One region of the Mycobacterium sp. HM-7 genome, then DNA from elsewhere that is predicted to be linked to it. Evidence: predicted binding sites of a transcription regulator. Region 1 holds the regulator's gene; each other region holds the start of a gene.

Region 1 (7,366 bases):
GCCAAGATCGTCGACCGCGAGGTCTGGCGCGAGGCCGGTAAGCAGGGATTTCTCGGCATGGCCGTGCCCGAGGAGTACGGCGGCGGCGGGAACCCGGACTTCCGCTACAACGTCATCGTCAGCGAGGAGACCGCGGCCGGACGGCACAGCGGCCTGGGCTTCACACTGCAGAACGACGTCATCGCGCCGTACCTGCTGGAACTGACCAACGAGGAGCAGAAGAAGCGCTGGCTGCCCGGCTTCTGCAACGGTGAACTGATCGCCGCGATCGCGATGACCGAGCCCGGCACCGGCAGTGATCTGCAGGGCATCAAGACCCGCGCGGTCAAAGACGGCGATCACTACGTCCTCAACGGCTCGAAGACGTTCATCACCAACGGCATTCACGCCGACCTCGTGATCGTGGTGGCCTGCACCGACCCGGACAAGGGCGCGCAGGGCTTCAGCCTGTTCGTCGTCGAGCGCGGCATGGCGGGCTTCGAGCGCGGCCGTCATCTCGACAAGATCGGGCTCGACGCCCAGGACACCGCCGAATTGTCGTTCACGGACGTCAGAGTTCCGGCCGAGAACCTGCTCGGGGTCGAGGGCATGGGATTCGTATATCTGATGCAGAATCTGCCCCAGGAGCGCATTTCCATCGCCGTGATGGCTGCGGCCGCGATGGAGGCCGTACTCGAATCGACATTGCAATACGCCAAGGAGCGTAAAGCGTTCGGCAAGCCGATCGGCAGCTTCCAGAACAGTCGATTCGTGTTGGCCGAACTGGCGACAGAGGCCACTGCGGTGCGAATCATGGTCGACGAGTTCATTCGTCTGCATCTCGATCGAAAGCTGACAATCGACCAGGCGGCGATGGCCAAATGGTATTCGACGGAGGCGCAGGTCCGGCTGGTCGACCGGTGTCTGCAGCTGCACGGCGGCTACGGATATATGCGCGAATATCCCATTGCGCGGGCATTCCTGGACTCCAGGATCCAGACGATCTACGGCGGTACCACCGAGATCATGAAGGAGATCATCGGCCGCGGATTGGGCGTTTAGCTAATTGCCGACGCGAATTTATTCGCATATCGAAGCGCGACACACTGGCGCGTCACCGCCCGATATCCCGCACGATGGGCATGAACTGAAGCAAAGTTGACAGAATCTCTCAATCAAGAGAGTTTGTCTGACGGAATTTGTATCCGGAGTTTTGCCAACCGCGGGAGGAATTCGATGACCGGGCTGCGAACCCGTGGCGGATGGGCTGGTGTCGGGGCCCTTTCTGTCGCGGTGGCATTGCTCATGGCTCCGACGGCATTGGCGACACCGGAAGGCGACGCCGACGCGGCGATATCCCACACCTGGGATGCCGCGGGCGGTGACACGGGTGAGCTGGGCGCCAAGGACGGTGACGTCTACCAAGTCGGCGCGGGATACGCGCAGAACTTCGCGGGCGGCAAGATCTATTTCACCGAGAGCACCGGTGCCCATCTCATTTACGGCGCAATTCTCGACAAGTACCAGGCGCTGGGCGGCGCCGCGGACAGCGATCTCGGCTTCCCGACCATCGACGAGGGGGCGGGCAGGGCCACCGACAGCCGCAACAGCACGTTCAGCGCGGCCGACAAGCCGGTCATCTTCTGGACGCCCGACAACGGCGCCTGGGTCGTCCGCGGCGCGATCAACGCGGCCTGGGACAAGCTCGGCGGTTCGGCCGGCACTCTCGGCGTGCCCACCTCCGACGAATCCTGGAAGGGTGACGTCGTCTCCCAGCCTTTCACCGGCGGTGAGGTGAGCTGGAACGCCAAGACCAAGGCATTCACGACCTCGCCCGCCGATCTGGCAGGCCAACTGACCGGGCTGGACGTGCCGGGCGACGCGACGACGGCCATCGCCGCGGCCCGGCGGGCCGCCGGGGGGCCGCAGGGCACCCTCGGTGACGAGCAGGGCGCCCAGTACAAGGTCGGTGACGGCGTGGCGCAGAACTTCGCCGGCGGCACCATCTTCTATTCGCCGGCGACCGGCGCCCACGCGGTCACCGGCGACGTGCTGGCCAAGTACCGCGCGGCCGGTGGGCCGCAGGGCGATCTCGGATTCCCGGCGAGCAACGAGACCGACGGCGGCATTTCGCCGACGAGTCGGATCGCCACCTTCGCCGCGGCCGACAACCCGGCGATATTCTGGACACCCGAGCACGGCGCGTTCGTCGTCCGCGGCGCGATGAACGCGGCGTGGGACAAGCTCGGCGGCGCCACCGGGAAGCTCGGCGCGCCGACCGCTGACCAGACGGTGAACGGCGACGTCGTCAGCCAGAAGTTCACCGGCGGCTCGGTCTCGTGGAACAAGTCCAGCCGTGCGTTCAGCACCGAGCCGGCGGAGCTTGCGTCGCAGTTGAGCGGTCTGCAGGTGCCCAGCGTCGACCTGCCGGGCGGCGTGACCTCCCAGTCCGACGAGGCCGGCAAGTGGTACGAGTTCCACTGGTGGTGGCTGCTGGCGATCATCCCGCTGTTGCTGGTGGTGGTCGGCATCGTGATCGCGGCCCTGCTGCGGCGCCGGCGGGGTGCCGGTCAGGAAGTCCCCGATGACCAGGATGCGTACGACTACGACGACCACGAGTTCGGCGACGGAGAGTACGGCGACCCGCAGTACGCGGACGGCGGCGTCGACAGCGAGTACAGCGACGAATTCCCGGCGGAGGACCAGCAATTCGACGGCCCGCACGGTGGCCCCGCGTTCCAGAGCAACCCGGACGTCATCGACACCGCGCCGACGGTGTACCCCGATTTCACGGCCGAGCAGCCCGCGGACGAGCCGGTCGCCGGTGAGCCGGACGCCGATGCTGAGACGCAAGCCGAAGTTGACGCCGAGCCCGTCGACGCGGCCGAGCCCTACGAGCCAGAGCCGCAGGCGAGCGACGCCGATGGCGCTGACGAACCAGCCGATGAGCCGACGGCATCGGTGCAACTGCCGGACGCGCTGCGTCGCGGTGGCGCGGCGGCGGGTCTGACCGCTGCCGGGTTGGCGGGCTTCGCGGGCCTTCGGCCGCGGAATCCGGGCGACCGAGCCTGGGCTGCGCCGGCTGCTGCCGACGCCGGGGACCAGGACGCTGATGAACGTGCGCCCCAGCCCGAGGAGCAGGTCGCCGAGGCCGAGCCGCACGTCGACGAGCCGCCTGCGATCGCGACGCCCGCGGAGGACACCGCGGCCGGCCCGGCCAGCGGCAGGCATCACGCGCTCGGCGCGGAGGAGCCCGAGACCGCGCAGATGTCGTTCCGCGTCGCGACCGGTGCCGAGCCGCCCGAAGGTTACGTCATCAAGGCCAACACCAAATCAGGCCTGTACTGGGTGCCGGGGGCTCCCGGATACGACGACGCCGACGTTGAAATCTGGTTCGCCAGTGAGGAATTCGCGGTCACCAACGGATTCGTTCGAGGCTGACCGTAGACGGTTGAGCCCCGCTGCGAGCGACTGCAGCGGGGCTCACCTGTAGGTCCGGCGGGCGTCAGATCTTGCGGATGACGGTCACGACCTTGCCGAGGACGACGGCGTCGTTGCCCGGGATCGGATCGAATGCCGGGTTGTGCGGCATCAGCCACACCTGGCCCTTGGCGCGCTTGAAGGTCTTCACCGTGGCTTCGCCGTCGATCATCGCCGCGACGATGTCACCGTTGTCGGCCACATTCTGCTGCCGCACGACGACCCAGTCGCCGTCGCAGATCGCGGCGTCGATCATGGACTCGCCGACCACCTTCAGAAGGAACAACGAGCCCTCGCCCACGAGTTCTCGGGGGAGTGGGAAGACGTCTTCGACGGCCTCCTCGGCGAGGATCGGGCCGCCGGCGGCGATCCGGCCGAGCACCGGGACGAAGGTCGGCTCGGGCAGCGCGTCGGAACCGGCGACATCGGTGGTGATGGTGGCTCCGGTCGCGTCGTCGGCGCCGCGGACGTCCACGGCGCGCGGACGGTTCGGGTCCCGGCGCAGATAACCCTTCTTCTCCAGCGTGCGCAGCTGGTGGGCCACCGACGAGGTTGACGTGAGGCCGACGGCATCGCCGATCTCCCGGATGCTGGGCGGGTAGCCGCGGGTGGTCACCGAGGCGCGGATCACGTCGAGGATGGTCCGCTGACGTTCGGTGAGGCTGCTGGATCGTCCGCCTGTCTGGGTGTCCGGGGTATCGGTGCTGTCGCTCATAGGGACGAATCTAGCCCAGTGCACCCGAATCATCAAACATGTGTTCGAGATGGCCGGATCGGCGTGTCGCGGGCGGGATCTGGTTGTGACGCCGGTTGTGACGTGGTGAAAGCGGTGACGAAGTCGCGGAACGGAACTTGTCGGTGGGTGGTCGTATCGTTCGCAACAGTTCGATCACATGTTCTACCGTTCGAACGTTTGGGCGATATAGTCGAACATAAGAGCGATCGAACCTATGTACGAACTCCTGAGAGGAACCGACATGACCGTCATCACCCGCGAATACCCGACCGACGTCGTCGTCCGCACCGTGCCTCGGCGTGGAGATGTGAATCGTCAGCGGCAGGCCCGGCTGCGGCCGGCCGGTTCCCGTCCCTCGGGTGCGGCGTTCCGGCACCGGGGCACCGGCGTGCTGACGTCTCGCGCCTCGCACCGGAGCAACCCGATCACGCCGTTGACGACGGTGATGCTGGCGCTGGTCGCGGCGGGGATCACCGTATGGCTGGGCCTGGTGGCGCAGTTCGGGGAGGCCGTCCAGCCGACCTCGTCGGCCGCCTCCGTGCCCGCGCAGCTCGCGGTGGTCCGGGTGCAGACGGGAGAGTCGATTCAGCAGGTGGCGCGGCGGGTGGCGCCCGACGCACCGGTCAGCGCCGTCGTCGACCGCATCAAGGAACTGAACAAGTTGCCGTCGGTGGCGCTGAACGCCGGGCAGACGCTGATCGCGCCGGTCGGCTGAGGACAGCCCGTGCGCACCTCGATCGGCACGGCGCCCGGCCGCGTCAGAGCGGCACGGGTAGGCTCGAGACCGTTCGAAACGGTCGATTGTCGGTGCGGCGAAGGAGCGGTGATGCACTGTCCGTTCTGCCGGCATCCGAACTCGCGTGTGGTCGATTCGCGAGAAGCTGATGAAGGGCAGGCGATTCGGCGTCGCCGGTCGTGCCCGGAATGCGGTCGCCGGTTCACCACGGTGGAGACTGCGGTCGTTTCGGTGGTCAAACGCAGCGGAGTCACCGAACCGTTCAGCCGGGACAAGGTGATCAAAGGCGTACGGCGCGCGTGCCAGGGTCGGCAGGTCGACGACGACGCCTTGAATCAATTGGCGCAGAAGGTCGAAGATGCGGTGCGGGCCACCGGATCTCCCGAAGTGCCGAGCCATGAGGTCGGGTTGGCGATCCTCGGGCCGCTGCGCGACCTGGACGAGGTCGCCTATCTGCGGTTCGCGTCGGTGTACCGCTCGTTCTCGTCCGCCGAGGACTTCGAACGCGAAATCGAGGCGCTGCGGGCACACCGCGGCGTGACGTCGTCGGGCTGACGGCCGCTAGGTCGCGCTGCGTTCGTCGGTCTCGAGTGCGTCGAGTACCGCAACCTTCGTATCGAGCGGGGCGTCGATCGATTTGGCGGTGACGCCGGCCTGCAGGAGGCCGCGCAGGGCATCGCGGTCGTAAACCGATGGCGTGGTCGTGTCGATGAAATTCTCGACGAGCGCCACGAATCGATCGGGGTCGTCATGAAATGGGAAATGTCCCGAGTTGTCGAAGAATTCGAGCCGGGAGCCCGGCATCGCCGCATGTGCCAGTTCTCCGTGGGCAGCCGGGATGACGGCATCCTGGGTGCCCCAAACCAATTGCACCGGAATGGCTTCGGTCAAATAACATCGGTCCAGCATCGTCACCACCTGGCCGCGCCAGTCGACCACTGCGCGTAGCGTCCGGGCGAAGGCGGATGAGGCCTTGGGCTCGGGCAGGTCGTTCAGAATTCGCAGCATGTTCGGCAGGTCGTGGCCCAGGCCGGTCGACCCGAGCAGCGCTCCGCCGAGGCGCCCGGCGAGCTGAAGAGCCGGCAGTACCAACGGGATTCGCAATAACGCCAGGGCCTCGGTGCCCAGTGGCAACGCCGCGAGCCGCAGTGCGATGTTCACGTCGCGGGTGACACCGCCGGCACCGACCAGTACCAGGCGATCGATCAACTGCGGGAACTGGTAGGCGAACTGCATGGCCACGCCGCCGCCCAACGAATGACCGATGACCGTCACGCGGTCGATGTCGAGCACGCTGAGGAGGTCCCGCATGCCGTTGGCGTACGCGGCAACCGAATAGTCGGCGCGCGGCTTGTCGGACTGACCGTGACCCAGCAGGTCCGGGGCGATGACGGTGAACCGCTGGGCGAGGCGCGTCTGCACGGTTTCCCACGTCGTGGAGTTGTCGCCGATGCCGTGGATCAACAGGATCGCCGGACCGGAGCCGGCCACCCGGTAGGCCCGCCGGTAACCATGGATGGTGCGGTATTCCAGGCGGGGTGTCACGTCACGTACAGAATGCAGGTTGGGCTTTCCGTCGGGCATCGTCCCAGCTCCTTCCCATCGTGTCGGCGAGGCCGACCGCGTGGGTCAGTCGCCTGCGGTGCCGTCGGCGCCCTGGTCGGGATCGGCGAATCCGTCACCGGACTGTTCGGCGAGGAACTGTTCGAACTGGGCGCCGAGTTCGTCGCCGCTGGGTAGTTCCTCGTCCCGTGCCAGCAACGACCGATTCTCCTGAGCAGCGACGAACGAATCGTACTGTTGTTCCAGTGCACTGACCACTTGAGCGACTTCGGAGCTGGCCTCCACCTGTTCGCTGATCTTCGTGTACACCTCGGCACCCGCCTCCGACAGCGCCTGCAGCGGAATCTGCAGCGACGCGATCCGTGAGACCTCGCCCAGCAGGGCCTCGGCGGCCGGCGGGTACGCGGTCTGCGCCAGGTAGTGCGGCACGTGCACGGTGAAGCCCAGCGCCTCGTGGCCGTGCTGAATCATCCGGTATTCCAACAGATTCGACACACTGGCCGGGACCTGCACCTCGCCCACCCACGGTGTGTGGTCGGCGATCAGCTCCTTGTTGCCCGCATGCGCCGTCAGGGTGACGGGGCGGGTGTGCGGGACCGCCATCGGGATGGCGCCCAGCCCGATGACCTGGCGGACGCCGAGGCGCTCGGAGAGCAGCCGCACCGCGGTGATGAAGCGTTCCCAGCGCAGGTCCGGCTCCATGCCGGCGAGCAGCAGGAACGGCGTCCCGGCGGTGTCGTGCAGCGCGTACAGGTTCAGCTCGGGATCGTCGTACTTGGTGAAGTGATCGGTGGTGAACGTCATCAGCGGACGTCGCGACCGGTAGTCCAGCAGTTCGTCGATGGCGAACGAGGCGACCAACTCGGTGTCGA
Region 2 (7,366 bases), 2.8 Mb from region 1:
TCTACTTCCACGGCGGCGGTTTCGTCCTCGGCGATCTGAACACCCATATCCCTGCCGTCGCCACCCTGGCCCGGGTCACCACGTTGCCGGTGGTGCACGTCGAGTACCGGCAGTACCCCGAAGTCGATCTGGAGACGTCCATCCAGGACTGCCTCGGCGCATACCGGCACCTGTTGAGCCAGGGCATCGATCCGGCGAAGGTCGTCATCGCCGGCGACTCGGCCGGCGGTTTTCTGGCGTTCGCCACCGCACAGCGCGCGCCCGAGCACGGCTTGCCCACTCCCGCAGGGGTTGTCGGTATTTCGCCGTTGCTCGAATTGGACAACGCGGCACGCCGGGTACATCCGAACGCCGTGACGGACGTGTTCGGGATCGCCACGGCCCTGCCCGTCATCACCGCACGGGTCTGCGCCACAGAAGATCTGATTGCGCGATTGGAACCCATGTCGGGACCCATGGAGACGATGCCGCCGTCACTCATCGTGGCCTCGGCGTCGGAGGCGCTGCTGTGTGACGCCATCCGGATGCAAGAGAAGCTGAGCCAGGCCGGACGCACATGCGAGGTCGCGGCCTGGCCGCGCCAGCTGCACGCGTTTCCGGCCATATTTCCGGGGCTGCCCGAAAGCCGCCAGGCGTATGCCCGGATCGCGCGGTTCATCTCCGGCTGCCTGGCCGACTAACCGTTCAGGAGCTGCTCCACCGACTCGACGAGCGCTTCCTCGACCCTGCGCAGCGGCAGTTCCGACCGGGTCGCCTGCGCAACGATGATCGCGCCTTCGACGGCGGCGACCGTCAACGTCGCCTGCCGGGCCGCCTGCTCGGCCGTCAAACCCGCGGACTCCAGCCGGGCGGCGATGCGGTTCTCCCAGTCGACGAAGACCGCACCGGCCGCGTCGGCCGCCTCAGGAGCCTCGCTGCGGCCCAGGGCGGCAGCGACGATCGGACAGCCGATGGCGAAGTCGTTGCTGGTCAGAGTGGCTATCCACATCTCGACGAAAGCCCGGACCGCGCCAATGGGCTCGCGATCTTTCATCAGGCCGTCGATGACATCGGCCATCATGCGACCCGCGGATGCGGTCGCATCGGCGACCAGTTCGGCCTTGCCGCCGGGGAAATTCAGATACAGCGACCGGCGCGCGGCGCCACTGCGTTCGAGCAGCTGACTGAGCCCCATACCCGAAACACCCTGGCGCCGAATCAGATCGATGGCTGTGACGACGAGCCGATCGCGGGCACTCATGTGACGTAACTCCCTGTCCTACAGCATTGTTTGCATACCGATTGGTCTACTAGCGTCTGCCCTCAATAGTAGACCGAACGGTGTAGTTCGGGTCTCGAATCGAGGGGGTCCGGGTGGGACACAACAGCCGGTTTTTCGGCACCACCAGCCGTTTCTGTGCGAAATGGGCGTGGTTGATCATCGGTTTCTGGGTGGCGTTGGCCGGCCTCCTGAACGTGACCATCCCGCAGCTCGAGCAGACCGTCGCAGCGCGCTCGGCGCCGTTCATGCCGACCAACATCAAGGCGGCGCAGACCCTACGTGAGATGTCCGACGCCTTCGGCGTCCCCCGGTCGTCCGCTGTCGGCAGCGTGGTGCTGGTCGATGAGCACGGCATCGACGCGGCCGACGAAGCCCTGTACCGGAACATCGTCACCACCCTGCAGCGGGACAAGACCAACGTCGCCTACGTGCTCGACACCTACGACAATCCGCAGTTGCGCGACATCGCGCTCAGCCCGGACCACAAGGCGATCAACCTGGTCCTCGCCGGCACCGGTGACGTCGGATCGACCAAGGCGCACAAGAACACCATCGATATCCGCGATCAGCTCAACGCGCTGCCCAAACCACCCGGAGTCGGGGTGTATCTCACCGGGCCGTCACCGACGCTGGCAGATCTGTTCAGCGCCATGGATTTTTCACTGCTGATCATCACCGCGGTGTCCGTCCTGCTGATCACACTGGTACTGCTGATGGTCTATCGGTCCCTGCCCACTGCCATGGTTCCGTTGCTGACCATCGGCATCGCCCTCGGCGTGGCCCGCCCGATCGTGTCACTGCTCGGCATGACCGGGGTCCTCACCGTCTCTAACTTCACCATCTCCCTGATGACGGCGATGCTGCTCGGTGCCGCCACCGACTACGCCATCTTCATCCTGGCGGGCTATCACGAGGCCCGGCGTAGCCAGGTGCCCGTCACCGATGCGATAGCGCAAGCCGGACAGCGGGTTTCGGGCATCCTGATCGCGTCGATGCTGACCATCGCAGCGGCCGCCACGGCGATGGGGTTCACCGAGCTGGGCATGTTCAAGGCCGCCGGTCCGCCGATCGCCATTGCCATCGTCGTCGGCCTGGCCGTCTCGATGTCACTGCCCTACGCCCTACTCTCGCTTCTGGGAAGGCGTGGCCTGGCCGAACCCCGGCCCCTCAACGACCGCCGGTGGCGCCGGATCGGATCGACCATGATCCGCCGCTCCGGAGTGCTGGTGACGGCGTCGATGGTGCTGTTGCTCGCTGCCGCATCGGTTCTCACGACCTTCCGGGTGAACTTCGACGAGAACTCCATGCAGCTCGACAACACCGAGAGCGCCATCGGTTACCAGAAGACCTACGCGCACTGGGGCGTCAACGAGGCGGCGCCCGAATACCTGATCGTCTCAGCCGACCACGACATGCGGAACACCGACGATCTGGCCGCGCTGGACCGGGTCGCCGGACGCCTCGCCGGCATGCCCGAGATCGCGTACGTCCGCTCGATGACGCGGCCGGCCGGAAAACAGTTGCCGCAGACCACCATCGGCTACCAGGCCGGCATCGTGGCAGACCGGCTCGGCGACGCCAAGACTCAGGTCACCAAGGCTGTCCCCGACATGCACCGGCTGGATTCCGGCGCCGCCCAGTTACGCGACGGCGCCGCCTCCGCGGTGACCCAGATTCCTCAATTGGTCTCGGGCATAAAGCAAGTCACCGGACTGGCTCATCAGGTCCTGGACGGATACCAGGCCGCAGGCGCGGGCCTCGCCACTCTGACCGACGGCACCGTGGACGTGCGCTCGGCCTTGGCCGATCTGAGTTCGTCCACCGGATTGCTCGATGCGGCATTGCAGGCCATCGACGGCAACGCGCAGGTCGCCGACGCCGGCCGACTGGTGAGTTCGGCACTCGGCTCGGCACTTTCGCCGGAGCCCGGTCCGGACTGTCTGCTGAACCCGGTGTGCAGCCGGGCCCGCGCGGACATCGCCGACCTCGACGCGATCTCCAATGGCGCGGTCAGCCGAGCGCTGCTGCAGGCCCAGCACCTCTCCGCGATCCCGCAGGTCACCGTCGACAAGGTTCGGGCCGCCGAGCCCGCCATCCGGGATGCGTTGGCCACGTTGCAGAAAATGGTGTCGAACCTGCCCGGCGGCTCACCGGCGCAGGCCCGTGTCCAGCTGACCGAGCTGGTGCGCGGCGCCGATCAGCTCAGCGCCGGGATGACCCGCCTCGCCGTCGGGCTCGACCAGGTCAAGGGCGGCGTGGACCGGGTGGTCGACATGTCCGGCCGACTCACCGACGGACTCGGCCAGGCGACGGACTATCTGACGACCTTGAGCACGCACACCGCCGAGGGCCCGGCGAGCGGCTTCTACCTTCCGCCACAGGGCTTTTCCGACCCGAAGTTCCGGGCCGCCCAGGACCTGCTGTTCTCCCCTGACGGCAAGACAGCGCGCATGCTGGTGATCTGGAAGATCAATCCGTACAGCGCCCAGGCGCTCGACACGTCCCGCGCACTGGCCCCGGCCGCGACTCAGGCCGCCTCCGGAACCTCCTTGCAGACAGCACGTTTCGCCACCACCGGTCTGGCCACGCTGTCGGCCGACATGCGGGACCAGGTGTGGCACGACTTCGCCCTGTACGGCATCGTCGCGATCCTGGGCGTGCTACTGGTGTTGGTCGTGCTGCTGCGCAGCATCCTCGCGCCGGTGTTCATGGTCGCGGTGGTGACGCTGTCATTCACCGCCGCCGCCGGAGTCAGTGTGCTGGTGTGGCAGCACATCATCGGCGTCGACGTGGACTGGTCGGTGTTCCCGGTGTCCTTCATGGCGCTGATCGCCGTCGGCGCGGACTACAGCATGCTGTTTGCCGCACGCATCCGGGACGAGTCCGGCGACGGGATGATCCGCGGGATCATGCGCAGTTTCGGCAGCACCGGCAGCGTCATCACCACCGCCGGAATCGTCTTCGCGCTCACCATGTTCGCGCTGATGAGCGGCCGGGTGATCAACCTGCTGCAGATCGGGTTCACCATCGGCATCGGCCTGCTGATCGACATCACCGTGGTGCGCACCGTGCTGGTCCCGGCGGCCATGGCCATGATCGGCAACCGCATCTGGTGGCCGAGCAAGCCCAGCGCGCACCCCTAGGCGATCCTCGACGGTTAGGTGGGCTCGGCATTTCTTGCCGAGCCCATCCCGCCTTGGGCTACAGCACTCCCCCGTCCGCGCAACGATCCTTGACGATTAGGTCGACTAACCGGTACGTGCCGGTCCGACTGTCGCGGTCCGTGGATTGTTCGGTGGGCCGTCCTCCCCTGGCGGGTCGCCCCGAGGCCTGGGTGGCTAGCCGAGCTAACCGTCGACGATCCAGCCCCACCCTTCCCGCAGCGGTCTGTCGGTTCCAATCACGCTGCGCCCCTTCTATTTAGACACCCTAACCGTCGGCGATGACACGCTCGCCGCGACCGCCATTTCATGTCGGCGGGCGAGCGTATGTTCGAACACATGAGCGAATCATTTGGTGGTCCCCACGCCGCGGCCGCGGCGGTCGACGCGATCACCCTCTCGACCCGGGAGGAGAACGCCGCCGGCGCCCGCCGACTGGCGGCGATCGGTGACCTGTGGGAGCTGCGAGCCCCCGACGATGACATCGAGAAGAGGTATTGGGCGATCGACGGCTATGCCGGGCTGGTGGTCGAGGTTGCCGCCGCGTTGGGGGTGTCCCGCAAGCGGGCGCAGGCGCAGGTGGATCGGGCGGTGATGCTGCGCACCCGCCTGCCCAAGGTGGCGGCCGTCTACGCCAAAGGCCTGATCGATGCGGTGATGGTCGCGATGATCGTCGCCCGCACCGACCTGATCATCGACGACGACGTCGCCGGGCAGGTCGACGCCGACCTGGCCGCCAAGATCGTGGCGTGGGGGCGGTTGTCGAAACCGAAAATGGAACAACGCATCGACGCGATCATCGCCGCGTCCGACCAGGCGGGCGTGCACGCACCTCGACCACCGTCGCAGGCCCGCTACCTCGACATTCGCCCCTGCGGCCCGGGGGCGGCGAGCATCTGCGGAACGGTCGATGCCGCGACCGCCGCCGTGCTGGACGCTGTCCTGGATGACTTGGCCCGCGGGGTCTGCACGGACGATCCGCGCAGCCATGATCAGCGGCGTGCCGCGGCCATCGACGTCCTCGCCCGCGGCGGTCGGTTGCGGTGCGAGTGCGGGCAATCCGACTGCCCCGCCGCGGCGGTCGCGGCCGAACCGCTGGGCCCGACCGTCGGCACCCGCGCGGTCATCCACGTAATCGCTACGCCTGGGGCAGCGGATGGGCAGGCCCCAGGGTTCCTGCCCGGGTACGGGCAGATCCCCGCCGAGCAGGTGGCGCGGCTCGCCGAGGGGGCGACCATCCGCGAGGTGGACCTACCGCCGGATGCCGCCGAACCCCGCTACCGGCCCTCGGCCAAGCTCGCGGAGTTCGTGCGCTGCCGGGACCTGACCTGCCGGTTCCCGGGCTGTGACCGGCCCGCCGAGGCCTGCGACCTCGACCACACCGTGCCATATCCGGCCGGTCCGACGCATCCCTCGGACCTCAAATGCCTATGCCGGTTCCACCATTTGTTGAAAACGTTCCACGGCTGGAGCGACCACCAATACCCCGACGGAACCGTCGTCTGGGTCGCCCCCACCGGGCACACCTACATCACCAAACCCGAAGGCGCCCACTGGTATCCACAACTGGCCATACCCACCGGAACACCCGAGATCGCCGAACAACCGGTACGCACACCCGCGCGCGGCTACTGCATGCCCAAACGCCAACGCACTCGGGCCCAAGAACGCCAACAACTCGTCAACCAAGCACGCATGGTCAACGAAGAACGCATCGCCGGCGAGGAATGGCGCCGGTGCCGCGAACTCGAAATGGCCTTGGCCGCAGAGGAATGGGATGAACCCGCACCATTCTGATTGCAGAAATGCAGCCGCTCACAATCGATTTCACTACGGGCACCCCAAGAATTGGCAGGTCGCGTTGGTGTTCTCGCCCGCGACGGTGCGGTAGTGGGGGTGGCCGCCGTACCAGCCGTCTTCCGCGGTCATGCCAACGACCTGAGGTGGCGTTCCGCGATGTACCAAGTTGTACCGGTGGCAGGTCGTCCAGTCCCAGTCGACCTCGGTGAAGCCTCCGGGGACCGGCTGGCCCGGACACCAGGTACCCGAGGAGGGTTCTGCTTGGGCGGTGCCGGCGCTCAATCCGAAGGCGGCCAGACTCATTCCGCCGGACAACAGTGCCGCCGCGGCCAGTCGTGTGATTCGTCGCGTCATGTGACTCGACCTCTCTGTTTGTTCGGCGACACTGTCGTCGATCTGCTGCTTTGTGGTGAATGAAGCATGCAGCCCGGCGCTTGGGACATTCTTGGTCTGCACGCCGCCGGGGTCAGTGACCTGGTGTGCCACTCACCGTCGCTCGAGAACAAACGTCTCGATTTGCCGGTTCCCGGCCCACTCCCGTTCCTTGGTGAGGCCGGGGTAGAGATCGATACCTCTCGCCCAGATTTCTTCGCGCTCGCCGGGCCTGGCCAGGCGGGCGGTGGCGTCCCAGGTATCACCGTCGAGCGTCACCGTCGCGGCCGCATTCGCGTTGAGGTTGTGATACCAGCCGGGGTGTCTGGCATCGCCGTAGTTGGCCGCGACGACGGCGACGCCGTCGGAGTGTGGAATTCCCAAAAGTGCTACGGTGCGCGGCTTTCCCGACTTTGCGCCGGTGGTGGTCAGGATGACGGTCGGCAGGCCCGCCGCAATCCCGGCGAAACTACGCTTGCCACCGGTCAGCTTGCTGACCAGCTGGTCCAGGTGATGCGCCGTCGGCCGGAACAGCACCCGGCCGGCCTTTGTGGCCGCAAGACCGCGCATCGCCCGGTGCAGCATGTTTGCATCGTCGAAAGACTCGACTGGCATGTCAGCATTGTCTCCATGTCGACGCCGTCCGATTCCGCATTTCGCAATATTGGCGCGAGGCGGCCACTCACACGGGTTCACCGTCGTGAGCGGCCGTCGTCGCCCAGGTAGTGGCTAAACGAGTTCCGGCACCCTCAGATGAGCGAAGGCCACGTCG
Region 3 (7,366 bases), 1.1 Mb from region 1:
GGTGCCGTCGGGCCGGATCGTCACTGTGCCGTTCTTGGGGCCGCTGGTGACGGTGTAAGTGAGCTTGTCGCCATTGGCGTCGGTGGCGTTGAGGTTTCCCGTGATGACCCCACCGAAGGTCTGGCTGATCTCGGTCTGCTTGTAGGCGATCTTCGGTGCGGCGTTGAAGAAGGTGTTGCCGATCTCGCGGCGTATCCAGCCGAAGAGGGTCCACAGCACCGGCGCCTGCGGCGGAGCGGCGGGACTGGTGCCGGCGTGCGGGACCAGTCCGATGGCGCCGAGCAGGCTGGACACCACCTGGGTGACGACGTTTCCGCCCGTTGCGGCCGTCGACACAGGTTGTGTCGTGGTCGTGATGGAGGTGGCCGCAGCGTTCAGGGCCGACGACACGGTCGTGACGGCAGATGAGACCGAAACATCCTGAGCTGCAGCTGGTTTCGGTGCAGTCGCCGCTGACGTCGGTGCGGTTGCGGTGGCTGTGATGGGCTTGGTGGGCTGCCGCGGGGCTGCGGCGGCGGGCTGCGCGACCGTGGCCGCGGGCTTGGTCGCCTCCGGGGTGCGACGCCGGCTCTGGCGTGCCTTCGTGGTCGCCGCGACGGCGGTCTCGGATGCCTGTGCGGGCAGTGGTGTCGTCGCGGCCGGCTTCTCATCCGGGACGGCGGTTGCCGGTTGTTCCGCGGCGGCTGCGTCGGCGGGCTTGGGCGCCGCACGACCATCTGCCTTGTCCGGCGTCGTGGCAGACGACGTCGTCTGGTCGTTCTTTTTCGATGAATCCTTCTGCCGCTTAGGCGTTTTCACCTTCTTGGCGGGCTTCTGCTTGCCGGTTGACGACGGGTTGTCCGCGGACGACGCGGACGCGGACGTGGCGGTGTCGGCCAGGCAAATGCCGGGACTGTTGGCGACGGCTACGCCGATGCCCAAGGCAACCGCCAGTGCTCCGATGCGACCGACAAACCGGGCATGTCCCGATCCGGCCGAGCTTCCAATGCGATGCAGCGTCGTTGCCGTGTCCATCTACGCTCCCAATGATGACGAATAATTGTCAGTTTATTGCCAAATAATTGGCGACGGGCAGATGGTATGCATCCGGATCGTGGCGGCGCAAGCATTGATTCCCGGTGAGTGGGTCATCGAAGTGCCCGCCGGGCAGCCGACGGGGCGCGGGTTGGCGATGGCTAGTGCTGGCTGAGCTTTGCTGCGGCCGAGCACAATTCGTGGATGTATCGCGCCCGATCGGCGGCACTGACCGACGGATTCAGTGGTCCGAGCTGAATCTCGTAGGCGGGATGGCCGGCGGCGTTGTCCACGGCGGTGCTCAGATAGCTCACGGCGAGCGGCTCGGGCGATTCGAGCTGTGCTGTGCTGTAAGGCTTTCCGCCCAGGCTCACCAGTGTCTCGAAAACCCGCTGCCGGAGCGCACTGCGCCGCGGGTGTTCGGAGAGCAGCTCGGCGACGTCGCCGAGCACCCCCAGCACTTCAGGGTTGGAGTCACCGAAATCGAATATTGCTACGCCGTCCTTGCGCAGCTGATCGAGCATGTTGCCGAAGTCGGGGCGCAACTCTTGCGGTGCGCCCGCGAGCCACTGCTGTTGACTGGCCGCGTCGCGGCGGGCGATCACCGATGCGCCCGCCGGCGGCGTCAATGGCAGTCGCACACCGACGCCGACACCGCCCGGGATGTGGCCGACGCCGCGCACCACGCTCACGAACGTCATCTCGGTGGTGCCGACCATGGCCAGCGACACGCCACACTTGGTGGCGTGGGCCAAGTCGTGCAGGACCTCGGTGTGGTTCTCCGGTAGGGGCAGGGCGTTGTGCACGGCCGCGGCAACCCCGAGCATGCCCGGGCCGAGTGTGTAACTCCGATCGGCAAGGCGCACAACCCAACCGGCGCGCTCCAGGGCCAGCAGGATCGAGGTCACGGTCGCGCGGTTGAGCTCGAGTCGGGACGCGATGGAGGCCACCGAACTGGGTTCGGACTGTTGCGCCAGGAGTTCGATGATGCTGACGACGCGGTCGGTGGGCGGTGAGCCCGCCCGTGCGCCGTCTTCCAGCGGAGTGCCGCGTGACATCGATGCTCCTGCCGGTCTGGGGGACGCTGAGCATCTTATGACGAATAGTTGTCGCAGTTGTGGACCGTAGCCCGTGTAATGGTCGGTTTGGTGAATGGCTGCGGTCTCGGTGTCGCGACTGCGAACATTTCGCCGACCGGGTGCTGGCCGTCGATCAGGTTGGTCTTGTCCTGAGCGGTCGCGCGCCAAAAAACTTTAATCACTTTGTTCGCGCTGGTCACAGTGGTAACTAGCGTCACGCTTCCCGGTGTTTTCTTGTCGGTGGTTCGAACTATTGTTCGAATATGGCTACCGACCGCGCCGCTGTCCTGACCGCCTACGCGGTGCTCGAGGACGCGGTCGCGGCGGTGAACAACCTCGATTACACCGGCCTGGACATTCGCACTTTGTTGGAGGTGCAGTCCCGCCGCGAAACGGTGAAGTGCGCCGCCGAGGCGGTCGATCAGCAGATCCTGGCCGCTGCCCAAACTCAGGCCACGGCGAAAGAGATCGGGGCCAAGGATTGGCCTGAGGTGTTGCACATCCGGCTTCGCATCAGCCGGGAGGAGGCTCGCCGCCGGGTGCGGGACTGCGACAACCTCGGTCCGCGCTCGGCCATCACGGGCGAACCGTTGGGCCCGGTGTGGGAGTTGGTCGCCGCCGCCCTGGCCGAGGGTGCGATCAATGGCGAGCACGTGCAGGTGATCACCAACTTCTTCACCAAGGTGCCGCTGTGGGCGGCCGATCCGGTCACGGTGTTGCAGTGCGAGACGGATCTGGTGGCCGATGCCAGGGTCAAAACCCCCGAGGATTTGCGCCGCGCTGCGCAGAAACTTTTGTATGAGTTGGATCAGGACGGGCCCGAACCCAACGACGACGAGCCTGACCCGAAACGCTCGTTTGTCATGGGTAAGCAGCGGCCCGACGGCCGCACCGACGTCACCGCCCAACTCGACCCGGAAGGGCGGGCCTACTGGGAGGTGTTGTTCGACAAGTACGCCGCCCCGGGGATGTGCAACCCCGCCGATCCGCAGCCTTGCTTCTCCGGGACGCCGACGCAGGAACAGATCGACAACGACACGCGCACTGTGGCGCAGCGGCAGTACGACGCCTTCAAATTCGTGGGCCGGATGATGCTGGCCTCCTCCTCCGGGGTGCACAACGGCTTCCCCGTCGCGGTGGTCGGCACCTGCACCGTCGCCGAGTTGGAAAAACGTGCCGGAGTGGCTTTGACCCACACGGGAACGAAACTGCCGGTGAAGGATTTGGTACGGATGGCTGCCCAGGGGTCGGACAACTACCTCGCGGTGTTCGACGACCACACTGGCCAACCGCTCTATCTGGGCCGGGCCGCGCGCACCGCCAGCACGGCGCAGCGGCTGGCCCTGTTCGCCCGCGACCGGGGCTGCACCCGCCCCAACTGCACCGCCCCCGCCTCCCGGTCGCAGGTGCACCACATCACCAACTGGCGCGACGGCGGCCTCACCAACATCGACACCATGACCCTGGCCTGCGGCTGCGACAACCGGCTCGCCGACACCGGCGGCTGGCGCACCACCATGGGCCCCGACGGCCGCACCCACTGGACCCCACCACCACTACTCGACGTCGGCCAACCCCGAACCAACCACTACCACCACCCCACGCTCTATCCGGCGGAGAACGGAGACGATGGCGGCGAAAGTGACAGTCCTGCAAGGTGATACGGCGTCAGTGACGCACAATGACACGACACCACGTCGCGACGGCGGTGCCGCATGCGCTGCGGCTGCTGCGTGCCGCGGGTTCTGCACGTATTAAGGTCAGTGCGTCGACTGCGGACCGGCACATCCGTCGTCCGGAACCGTTGGAAAGCAGAGCGATTGCGCTGGGCGTCGAACCGTCACCACGATCGGCAGGTCGCCGGAGAAGAACCTGAAAAGTTGACTAAGCCTCGCCGCGGTCCAGTAGCTCGCTGGAGCCGAGGACGCGCTCGACCCGGACCTCGATCACGACGCGCCGGGGATTCACGCGCGGGGTGCGGTAGCGCTGCGCGTACCGCAGCTCGGCGTCGCGGACGTCGTCGACGTCATTGCTGACCGTCGACTTGCCTTCGAGAGACAACCACCGGGCGCCGTCGACCTGACTCAGAACGGCGACGCCACGCTGGGCGGCGTTGAGTGCCTTCTGTGAACCGCCGGTGGTGATGACGCGCGCGATGTGGGTCTTGGGGTCGAAGGTGAAACCGACAGCCACGACGTGCGGTGAATTGTCGGACCGCAGGGTGGTCAGCATCGCCAGATGACGCTCGGTGAGGAATGCCAGCGCGTCACTGGTGAGCCGTGTCGTTGCCTTCGCCATCATGGTCAAAAGTAGCGCAGGTGATAATCGCAGCCGTGAACGACACGGCGGATACCGGCGGCGAGGTCGTCGTCATCTTCGGCGGCCGCAGCGAAATCGGCCTGGAACTGGCCCTCCGGCTGGCGCCGGGCAACACGGTGGTGCTCGCCGCGCGCCGGGCCGATCAGCTGACCGACGAGGTGCGGGCGGTCCGCGCGGCAGGCGCCGCCGAGGTGCAGACGTGCGAGTTCGACGCCGACGACCTGGAGTCGCACGCCGCACTGGTCAGCGCGATCGAAGCCGAACACGGGCCCATCGGCACCGCGGTCCTGGCTTTCGGCGTCCTCGGTGACCAGGCGCGGGCCGAGGACGACGCGCCGCACGCGGTGGCCGTCGTGCACACCGACTACGTGGCCCAGGTGAACCTGCTGACGCTGCTCGCGCAGCGCATGCGCGCCGCCGGCCGGGGTCGGCTGGTGGTGTTCTCATCGATCGCCGGGGCGCGGGTCCGCCGCGCCAACTACGTGTACGGGTCGGCCAAGGCGGGTCTGGACGGCTTTGCCTGCGGGCTGGCCGACGCGCTGCACGGCACCGGCATCCAATTGCTCATCGTGCGACCCGGCTTCGTGATCGGGCGGATGACCGAGGGCATGGACCCGGCGCCGATGTCGAGCACTCCGGCGCAGGTCGCCGAGGCGGCCGCGACAGCACTGCGAAAGGGCAAGTCCGCCGTCTGGGTACCGTGGGGGATCCGGCCACTGATCTTCGCGACTCGTTTTGTGCCGAAGGCGATCTGGCGGAAGATGCCAAGGTGAGCGGGAACGAAGGCAGGATCACGGTCGTCGGTATCGGCGCCGACGGCATGGCCGGGCTCGGCCAGGCTGCGCGCGACGAACTCCTGGGCGCCACAGTTATTTTCGGCGGCCCTCGGCAACTGGACCTGCTGAACGCGGCCGTCACCGCCGAGCGCCGGGCCTGGCCGTCGCCGATGCTGGCGGCGTTGCCGACGGTGTTCGACGGGCTGGGGGATGTCCACGCGGTGGCATCCGGCGACCCGATGCTGCACGGCATCGGCGCCACCCTGATCCGGCTGTTCGGTCGGGATCGCGTCACGGTGCTGCCGCACGTGTCCTCGGTGACCCTGGCGTGCGCGCGGCTGGGCTGGAGCGTCCAGGACACCGAGGTGATCAGCCTCGTCAATGCCGCACCCCACACCGCGATGCGACTGGGCGGACAAGCCATCGTGCTGTCGAAGGGAGCCGACACCCCACGGGCACTGGCCCGCCTGCTCACCGAAGCCGGCCGCGGTCAATCGGAATTCACCGTGCTGGAACAGCTCGGCGGGCCGGCCGAACGCGCCACCGCCGTGACCGCCGAGGACTGGGACATCGCAGACCCGGAAGTTGACGCGCTGAATGTCATTGCGGTGCGGTACGTCCCCGATCTGCGGGTCGGAGCGGCGTTGCCGGACAACGCTTTCGCGCACGACGGGCAGATCACCAAACAGCACATCCGCGCGGTGACCATGGCCACGCTGGAGCCCCGCCCGGACCAAATCCTCTGGGACGTCGGCTCGGGCTCGGGCAGCGTGGCGATCGAATGGTGCCGGGCGTCCGGTGGTCGCGCCATTGCGTTCGAGAGCCACGACGTGCGCCGTGAGCGGATCGCCGCCAACGTCACCATGTTCGGCGTCCGCGTCGATGTCCGTGGCGCGGCGCCGGAGAGTTTCGCCGACGTGGCCGGCCCGAACACCATCTTCATCGGTGGCGGCCTGACCCAGCCCGGGCTGTTCGAAGCCTGCTACGACGCCCTCGAATCCGGTGGCAGACTGGTCGCCAATGCGGTGACGGCAGAGTCGGAAGCCTTTGTGGTGCAGCTCTATTCGAAGCTGGGTGGCGATCTGCGCCGTTTCCAGCACTATCACGGCGAACCGATCGGCGGCTTCACCGGTTGGCGCCCGGCATTGCCGATAACCCAGTGGACGGTGGTCAAAGAATGACGGTGTACTTCATCGGCGCGGGGCCCGGCGCCGCGGATCTCATCACCGTGCGCGGGCAGCGGCTGCTGCGGTCGTGCCAGGTCTGCCTGTACGCCGGCTCGATCATGCCCGACGATCTGCTGGCGGAATGCCCGCCGGACGCGCGGGTCGTGGACACCGGTCCGCTCAACCTGGAACAGATCGTCGGTGAGTTGGTCGCCGCGCACGAGGCGGGCCTCGACGTGGCGCGCCTGCACTCCGGGGATCCCTCGATCTACAGTGCCGTGGCAGAACAGTGCCGCCGGCTGGACGAGCTCGGAATCGCCTACGAAATCGTCCCTGGTGTACCGGCTTTCGCCGCCGCGGCCGCGGCACTCGGGCGCGAGCTGACGGTGCCCGGCGTGGCCCAGACCGTCACCTTGTCCCGGGTGGCGACGCTGTCGACCGCGATGCCCGACGGCGAGGACCTGGTGTCCCTGTCCAAGCCCGGTGCCACCCTGGTGCTGCACTTGGCGGCCGCGCAGATCGACAACATCGTCCCGCAGCTGATCGAGGGCGGATACGGTCCGGAAACCCCTTGCGCGGTCGTGGCTTTCGTGAGCTGGCCGACCGAGCAGGTCATCACCTGCACGCTGGCCGAACTGGCCGAGCGAACGAAGTCGGCGGGTATCACCAAGACCGCGGTCATCTTCGTCGGCGACGCACTGGGCGCGCAGGGTTTTGCCGAGAGCTACCTGTATTCCAGCGGCCGCCGCCGCGGGACGCGGCATTGATGACGCCGCCGCGGGACGCGGCATTGATGACGAAGCCGGGGGATCGCTCGCCGATGAAGCTGCTGCTGCTGGGCGGGACTTCCGAAGCGCGGGCACTGGCCAAGCGACTGCACCCCGACGTCGAGTTGATCAGCTCCCTGGCCGGCCGCGTCCCCGACCCGGCGCTGCCGGTCGGCGCGGTGCGGATCGGTGGCTTCGGTGGCGTCGCCGGCCTGCGAACGTACCTGCAGGACAACGAGATCACC
Region 4 (7,366 bases), 2.1 Mb from region 1:
CGCCGAGACATTGATGGCGAGGGGACCCGAGATCCACCAGCGGGCGATGATGCGGCGGCCCGGACTGATGGAGCGGCCGCGCCCGTGGTGGGACAACTGGATCCACGACAACGAGGTGCGGCGCAAGGATGCCGGCAAGCTTCGCTTCCTCCTGCATCACGAGGCCGACGGCACCGCGAGCGGATTCGCCATCTACCGGCCTAAAAACAGGTGGACAGACCGCGGCCAGCCCAACAGTGAACTCCAGGTTCAAGAAGTACAGGCGACCAATCACCGTGCGTACGCCAAGATTTGGCGTTATCTCCTGGATATGGATCTGGTCAGGACCGTCACTTACGACGGTGCTGCCGTCGATGAGCCGCTCCGCAGTCTGGTGGCCGACCAGCGCGCCCTGGCGTGCGAAGTCAGAGACGGTGTTTACGTCAGGCTGGTCGACGTGCCTCGCGCACTGACGTTGCGCGCTTACGCCGCTCCTGTCGATGTGGTGCTGGATGTCGTCGACGAGGTCTGTGCGTGGAACACCGGTCGGTGGCGTCTGCGTGGCGGCCCTGACGGTGCCGAATGCGAAACCACCACCGCGCCGGCCGATATCGCGATCGCCACGCGTGAGCTCGGTGCTGTCTACCTCGGCGGTGTGAGTCTGCAGGCGCTGGCGACCGCGGGCCTGGTGGAAGAGCTGACCCCGGGTGCCGTGCACCGGATCGCGGTGGCGTTCGGCTGGCCTGTCGCACCCGGCGTGCCCGACGACTTCTAGTCCGGTGCCCGTGCCCTTACCACCTGACCAGCCGAAATAAAAGAGGCGAAAGCGCGTAGTCCGTCGCGTGACGCTCCGCTAGCTTCTCCGGGGAGACGTTGCAGGCTGTCGTGGTTTACAGGGGTGAATGTTCCGGTGGCGAAACGATATTCAACGACATGGACCGATGATCTGGACGGCTCGGCCGCCGCAGAGACGATCGAGTTTTCCATCGATGGGGTCACGTACGCGATTGATCTGTCCGACGCGAACGCGCTACGGATGCGCGGCACGTTCGAGCCCTACATCCGGGTGGCCAGCAAGGCCAGCCGTCGGCGCGTCCGAACGAGCTGACGTCTGGAACAGCCGTCATGTGGAGTGCCTGCGGATGAACGGCCATGAGATCGGGCGTCATGACCAACGTTGATGTATACCGATCGGTCTACTAAGCTGCTCGGGAGGTCACCAACAGGTGGTCGGGCCTTCGAGTACGGAGACGGTCATGAGTAATGCCAGCCCGGACAAGACGCTGCGCAAGTTCCGCAGGGAACGTGCCATCGGCCGTTATGTGCTCAACCCGGTGGTGAAGGGGCTCACCAGGCTGGGTGTGCACACTGCGTTGGCCACGGAACTGGAGACGATCGGTCGCAAGACCGGACAGTTGCGTCGGGTTCCGGTATCAGCCCAGTTCGACGGCGACGGTGCTTGGGTGATCTGTCAGCACGGTACGCGGTCCGGTTGGGGCAGCAACATCACCGGCAATCCGAATGTCCGCGTGCGCCAAGGGAATCGGTGGCGCACCGGCGTTGCGGAATTCAGGCCGGATGACGATGTCGTCGCGCGCGGCCGGAAATTCGGTCGAATGGGGGCCGGGATGGTGAAGGCGCTGGAAACCACTCCGGTATCCGTCCGGATCGACTTCACCGACTGAGCGGATACGGACGTCGCCCGGTCAGGCGCTGAGTCGGGGACTCAAACGCGCTGGGCGACTGTCGGTTTCGTGTGCGTTGGGGTGGACGGCGGTGAGGGCGCGGCGAAGTACGTCGAGCTCGTCGGCCGCGACCTGCGTGACGAAATGCACCAGCGCCGCGTGCCGGTCGCTCTGCTCGGCAGCTTGTCCGAGCGCGTCGACCATGAGACCGGCCACCAGCTGATCGCGGCTGTGCGCGGCGACGTAGCGGTGCGCGCGATCGTGGCGCAGTTGTAGGACCACGCCCTTGCCGGCAAGTCTGCGCAGCACCGTCATGACGGTGGTGTACGCGAGTCTGCGCTCCGCGCAGATGGCTTGGTGAACCTCGCGGACGGTCTGCGGCCCGTCCGCGGCCCAGAGGTGATCCATCACTTCACGTTCCAGATTGCCCAAGTGCTTCAGCCTGGTCATCTTCCGTCCCTCTCCGACGCCCTCGGGGATTTAGTCGCGCGCGAGCCGGTCGGAGTTCCCGTGGGCTTGCGCATCTGGCGGTCGAACAAAGTTTCGAATATTGTGGGGTGGTGGGCTGGCACAACGGGCCGCCGAGCTGGGCGGAGATGCAGCGGGTGCTCGAGGGTAAACCTCGGGTGGCCGGTGCTTCTCCGGAATCGCCGGCCGACGGCGGTGACAGCCCGGCCTGGTCGCGCAAACGCGGTGACTATCAACCGGTGAACCGCCCGGCGCGGCCGGTTCCGTCGGTGCCGTACGCCGAGTTGCACGCCCATTCCGCGTACAGCTTCCTCGATGGCGCCAGCACTCCGGAGGAACTGGTGGAGGAGGCCGTCCGGCTCGATCTACGGGCCATCGCACTGACCGACCACGACGGGCTCTACGGCGTCGTGCGATTCGCCGAGGCCGCCAAAGAACTCGACATGGCGACGGTTTTCGGCGCCGAACTCTCGCTCAGCAACACGGCTCGCACCGAATTGCCCGACCCGCCCGGTCCACATCTGCTGGTCCTGGCCCGCGGACCCGAGGGGTATCGGCGGCTGTCCCGGGAACTGGCCCGGGCGCATCTGGCCGGCGGCGAGAAGGGGGTGCTGAGTTATGACCTGGATACCCTCACCGAGGCCGCCGGCGGACACTGGCAGATTCTCACCGGTTGCCGTAAAGGTCATGTCCGCCAAGCCTTGTCGGTGGGTGGCCCGGATGCGGCAGCGGCTGCCCTGAAAGACCTCGTGGACCGGTTCGGTGCGGACCGGGTGACTGTCGAACTGACACACCACGGGCACCCGCTCGACGACGAACGCAATGCCACGCTGGCTGCGCTGGCGCCGCGGTTCGGTCTCGACGTCATCGCCACCACTGCCGCGCATTTCGCCGCACCGTCGCGGGGGAAACTGGCGATGGCGATGGGCGCCATCCGGGCCCGCCACTCGATGGACGAGGCCGAAGGCTGGCTGGCCCCGCTGGGCGGTTCCCATCTGCGGTCCGGGGCAGAGATGGCCCGGCTGTTCGCGCACCATCCGGGTGCGGTTACGAACGCCGCCGACCTGGGGGAGCAGTGTGCGTTCGAATTGCGGCTGATCGCACCGAAATTGCCGCCGTTCGACGTGCCGGAAGGGCACACCGAGATCAGTTGGCTGCGCGAGTTGGTGGCGAAGGGGACGACCCGTCGCTACGGCTGGAAGCCGGATGCGGACAGGGAGAAGGCGTACCGGCAGATCGAGCATGAGCTCAAAATCATCGAGCAGCTGGAATTCCCCGGCTACTTCCTGGTGGTGCACAGCATCACCGAATTCTGCCGGGAGAGCGACATCTTGTGCCAGGGTCGGGGATCGGCCGCCAACTCGGCGGTCTGCTACGCCCTGGGGATCACGAATGTCGACCCGGTCGCCAACGAGCTGCTGTTCGAGCGGTTCCTGTCCCCGGCGCGCGACGGTCCACCCGACATCGACATCGACATCGAATCGGACTTGCGCGAGAACGTCATCCAGTTCGTCTACGAGAAGTACGGCCGCGATTACGCGGCGCAGGTGGCCAACGTCATCACCTACCGCGGCCGCAGTTCGGTGCGGGACATGGCTCGGGCCCTTGGCTTTTCGCAGGGGCAGCAGGACGCCTGGAGCAAGCAGATCAGTCGGTGGAACGGGCTGGCCGACTCCCCGGATGTCGAGGACGTTCCCGAGGCGGTGATCGACCTGGCACTGCAGATCAGGAATCTGCCGCGGCACATGGGAATTCACTCCGGCGGCATGGTGATCTGCGACCGCCCGATCGCCGACGTGTGTCCGGTGGAGTGGGCGCGGATGGAAAAGCGCAGCGTGCTGCAATGGGACAAAGACGACTGTGCGGCAATCGGTTTGGTGAAGTTCGACCTGCTCGGGCTGGGCATGCTCTCGGCGCTGCACTACATGATCGACCTGGCCAGAGAACACATGGGCCTCGAGGTGGACCTGGCCAAGCTGGATCTGACCGAACCCGCGGTGTACGAGATGTTGCAGCGCGCTGATTCAGTCGGGGTGTTTCAGGTCGAGTCCCGGGCGCAGATGGCCACCCTGCCGCGGCTGAAGCCCAAGAAGTTCTACGACCTGGTGGTCGAGGTGGCGCTGATCCGGCCCGGCCCGATCCAGGGCGGCTCGGTGCACCCGTACATCCGGCGGCACAACGGACTGGAGAAGCCGGACTGCGAGCACGAGTCGATGAAGCCCGCGTTGGACCGGACCCTGGGCGTGCCGCTGTTCCAGGAGCAGCTGATGCAACTGGCCGTCGACTGTGCCGGCTTCACGCCGGCCGAGGCCGACCAGCTGCGCCGGGCCATGGGGTCCAAACGATCCACCGAACGGATGCGGCAGCTGCGCGGGCGGTTCTACGACGGCATGCGGGAACTGCATGGCATCACCGGACCGACAGCCGAGCGGATCTACGAAAAGCTCGAAGCCTTCGCTAATTTCGGCTTTCCGGAGAGTCACGCGCTGAGTTTCGCGTCGCTGGTGTTCTCCTCGTCGTGGTTCAAGCTGCACCATCCCGCGGTGTTCTGTGCGGCATTGCTGCGGGCCCAGCCCATGGGCTTCTACTCGCCGCAGTCGCTGGTGGCCGACGCCCGCCGGCACGGGGTGTTGGTGCACGGGCCGGATGTGAACGCCAGCCTGGCGTACGCGACGTGCGAGAACCGCGGCACCGAGGTGCGGTTGGGGTTGGGAACGGTCCGGCACATCGGGGACGAGCTGGCGCAGCGCATCGTCGACGAACGAAAAACGGGCGGGCCGTTTACGTCTCTGCTCGACCTGACCGGTCGGGTGCAATTGTCGGTGCCGCAGGCCGAGGCGCTGGCGACCGCAGGTGCGCTGGGGTGTTTCGGTATCACCCGGCGGGAGGGGTTGTGGGCGGCCGGGGCGGCGGCCGCGGAACGCCCCGACCGGTTGCCCGGCGTCGGGTCGGCCGGCGGCATTCCGGCGCTGCCCGGCATGACGGAACTGGAGCTGGCGGCCGCCGATGTGTGGGCCACAGGCATCTCGCCGGACAGCTACCCGACCCAATTCCTGCGGGAAGGCCTCGACGCACTGGACGTGGTCCCGGCAAATCGGCTGCTGGAGGTGCCCGACGGCACCCGCATCGTGGTGGCCGGTGCGGTGACGCACCGGCAGCGTCCGGCCACCGCGCAGGGGGTGACGTTCATCAACCTGGAGGACGAAACCGGGATGGTCAACGTGCTGTGCGCACCGGGGGTGTGGTCCCGGCACCGCAAACTGGCACAGACGGCACCGGCGCTGCTGGTGCGCGGCATCGTCCAGAACGCCAGCGGGGCGGTCACCGTGATCGCGGACCGGATGGGCCGTCTCGATCTGCGGGTAGCGGCCAAATCCCGGGACTTCCGTTGAGAGCCATGATCCGCGCCGGCATCACCCCGATGACTGACCCACTGTCGGACGAAGTGGGTAATTTTGCCCAGTTCATTGACATATCGGCCGATTTGTAAAAAGCTGGATCTATGGCAGCCGCAGGCTGTCGAGTAGTCTTACCGAGACCGCCGGTACCGCAAAATTACCGCGCACCCGTGATCGACTCAGGAGAGCCAGTATGCCCGCACCGTCAGCGCAGGTTTTCGATCGTTTGCGCCAACTGGCCGCCATTGAGAACGTCGACGCTCGGCCGACCCGCACCATCGATGAGGTCTTCACCGGCAAGCCGCTGGCCACCATCCCGGTCGCGACCGCCGAAGACGCCGAGAAGGCGTTCGCCAAAGCGCGTGCGGCACAGCGGGATTGGGTCAAGCGGCCGGTAGCCGAGCGGGCCGCGGTGATCGCGCGCTACCGCGACCTGGTGCTGGAGAACCGCGAGTTCCTGATGGACCTGCTGCAGGCCGAAGCCGGCAAGGCGCGGTGGGCGGCCCAGGAAGAGATCATCGACCTCTTCGCCAACGCGGACTACTACGCCAAGGTCGCGGCCAAGCTGCTCAAGCCCCGCCGGGTCGCACCCCTGCTGCCGGGCCTGAACCGGACCACCGTGGCCTACCAGCCCAAGGGCGTCGTCGGCGTCATCTCGCCGTGGAACTACCCGATGACCCTGACCGTGTCCGACGCCGTGCCTGCCCTGCTCGCGGGTAATGCCGTGGTGCTCAAGCCGGACAGCCAGACCCCGTACTGCGCGCTCGCCTGCGCCGAACTGCTCTACCGCGCCGGTCTGCCGCGCGCGCTCTACGCCGTGGTCCCCGGGCCGGGTTCGGTGGTCGGCACCGCGATCGCCGACAACTGCGACTACCTGATGTTCACCGGCTCGTCGGCCACCGGCAGCCACCTCGCCGAGCACGCCGGCCGTCGCCTCATCGGGTTCTCTGCCGAACTCGGTGGCAAGAACGCCATGATCGTCGCCCGCGGCGCCAACCTCGACAAGGTCGCCAAGGCTGCCACCCGCGCCTGCTTCTCCAATGCCGGTCAGCTCTGCATCTCGATCGAGCGCATCTACGTGGACCGCGACATCGCCGACGAGTTCACCCGCAAGTTCGGCGACCAGGTGCGCAAGATGCAGCTCGGCACGACGTACGACTTCACCGTCGACATGGGCAGCCTGATCTCCGAAGGTCAGCTCAAGACCGTCTCCGGCCACGTCGACGATGCAAAGGTCAAGGGCGCCAAGGTGATTGCCGGTGGCAACGCCCGCCCGGACATCGGTCCGCTGTTCTATGAGCCGACCGTGCTCACCGACGTCACCTCCGACATGGAGTGCGCCAACAACGAGACTTTCGGTCCGTTGGTGTCGATCTACCCCGTCGCCGACGTCGATGAGGCCATCGCCAAGGCCAATGACACCGAGTACGGGCTCAACGCCAGCGTGTGGGCCGCCTCGATCGAGGAGGGCGAGCAGATCGCCTCCCGCCTGCGGTCCGGCACGGTCAACGTCGACGAGGGCTACGCCCTGGCCTGGGGCAGCCTCGGTGCGCCCATGGGCGGTATGGGGATTTCGGGTGTGGGTCGCCGGCACGGCGCCGAAGGCCTGCTGAAATACACCGAGTCCCAGACTATTTCGACGTCGAAGGTGCTGAACCTCGACCCGCCGTTCGGTCTGTCGAAGTCGTTGTGGCAGAAGTCGCTGGTGCCCATCGTGCGCGCGGTGACCAAGCTGCCCCGGCATTAGGCGCAACAACGCCGTCGCGGTCGCGACGCGTTGTGGTATCACTGTGTCGATTATTGACACACGTGTCGGGGAGGGGCCGTCGTGGACAA

Evidence for each region. Region 1 encodes LexA, which represses DNA repair genes until DNA is damaged. Its sites were predicted from a motif close to CGAACANNTGTTCG; they were not measured.
Region 2: a site for LexA is predicted at 4,743-4,756, ahead of ACWW1C_RS25040 (HNH endonuclease signature motif containing protein). Genes of this name have one in related genera too.
Region 3: a site for LexA is predicted at 2,340-2,353, ahead of ACWW1C_RS16920 (DUF222 domain-containing protein). Genes of this name have one in related genera too.
Region 4: a site for LexA is predicted at 2,197-2,210, ahead of ACWW1C_RS21955 (error-prone DNA polymerase). Genes of this name have one in related genera too.

What each region holds. Positions count from the first base shown of each region.
Region 1 is NZ_CM132657.1:2,428,952-2,436,317, forward strand. It holds gene ACWW1C_RS11670 (acyl-CoA dehydrogenase family protein) at 1-1,041, shown strand, start outside; gene ACWW1C_RS11675 (sunset domain-containing protein) at 1,216-3,420, shown strand; gene lexA (transcriptional repressor LexA) at 3,485-4,174, opposite strand; gene ACWW1C_RS11685 (LysM peptidoglycan-binding domain-containing protein) at 4,437-4,910, shown strand; gene nrdR (transcriptional regulator NrdR) at 5,022-5,486, shown strand; gene ACWW1C_RS11695 (alpha/beta fold hydrolase) at 5,493-6,515, opposite strand; gene ACWW1C_RS11700 (proteasome assembly chaperone family protein) at 6,561-7,366, opposite strand, start outside.
Region 2 is NZ_CM132657.1:5,182,053-5,189,418, forward strand. It holds gene ACWW1C_RS25025 (alpha/beta hydrolase) at 1-680, shown strand, start outside; gene ACWW1C_RS25030 (TetR/AcrR family transcriptional regulator) at 677-1,240, opposite strand; gene ACWW1C_RS25035 (MMPL family transporter) at 1,354-4,404, shown strand; gene ACWW1C_RS25040 (HNH endonuclease signature motif containing protein) at 4,762-6,219, shown strand; gene ACWW1C_RS25045 (hypothetical protein) at 6,253-6,576, opposite strand; gene ACWW1C_RS25050 (nitroreductase family deazaflavin-dependent oxidoreductase) at 6,709-7,209, opposite strand; gene ACWW1C_RS25055 (hypothetical protein) at 7,324-7,366, opposite strand, start outside.
Region 3 is NZ_CM132657.1:3,507,615-3,514,980, reverse strand. It holds gene ACWW1C_RS16930 (Ig-like domain-containing protein) at 1-1,014, opposite strand, end outside; gene ACWW1C_RS16925 (helix-turn-helix domain-containing protein) at 1,176-2,072, opposite strand; gene ACWW1C_RS16920 (DUF222 domain-containing protein) at 2,357-3,754, shown strand; gene ACWW1C_RS16915 (F420-dependent biliverdin reductase) at 3,978-4,394, opposite strand; gene ACWW1C_RS16910 (SDR family NAD(P)-dependent oxidoreductase) at 4,427-5,185, shown strand; gene cbiE (precorrin-6y C5,15-methyltransferase (decarboxylating) subunit CbiE) at 5,233-6,369, shown strand; gene cobM (precorrin-4 C(11)-methyltransferase) at 6,366-7,121, shown strand; gene ACWW1C_RS16895 (cobalt-precorrin-6A reductase) at 7,175-7,366, shown strand, end outside.
Region 4 is NZ_CM132657.1:4,558,137-4,565,502, reverse strand. It holds gene ACWW1C_RS21975 (GNAT family N-acetyltransferase) at 1-754, shown strand, start outside; gene ACWW1C_RS21970 (Lsr2 dimerization domain-containing protein) at 890-1,087, shown strand; gene ACWW1C_RS21965 (nitroreductase/quinone reductase family protein) at 1,236-1,664, shown strand; gene ACWW1C_RS21960 (BlaI/MecI/CopY family transcriptional regulator) at 1,686-2,114, opposite strand; gene ACWW1C_RS21955 (error-prone DNA polymerase) at 2,225-5,524, shown strand; gene ACWW1C_RS21950 (succinic semialdehyde dehydrogenase) at 5,724-7,277, shown strand; gene ACWW1C_RS21945 (TetR-like C-terminal domain-containing protein) at 7,359-7,366, shown strand, end outside.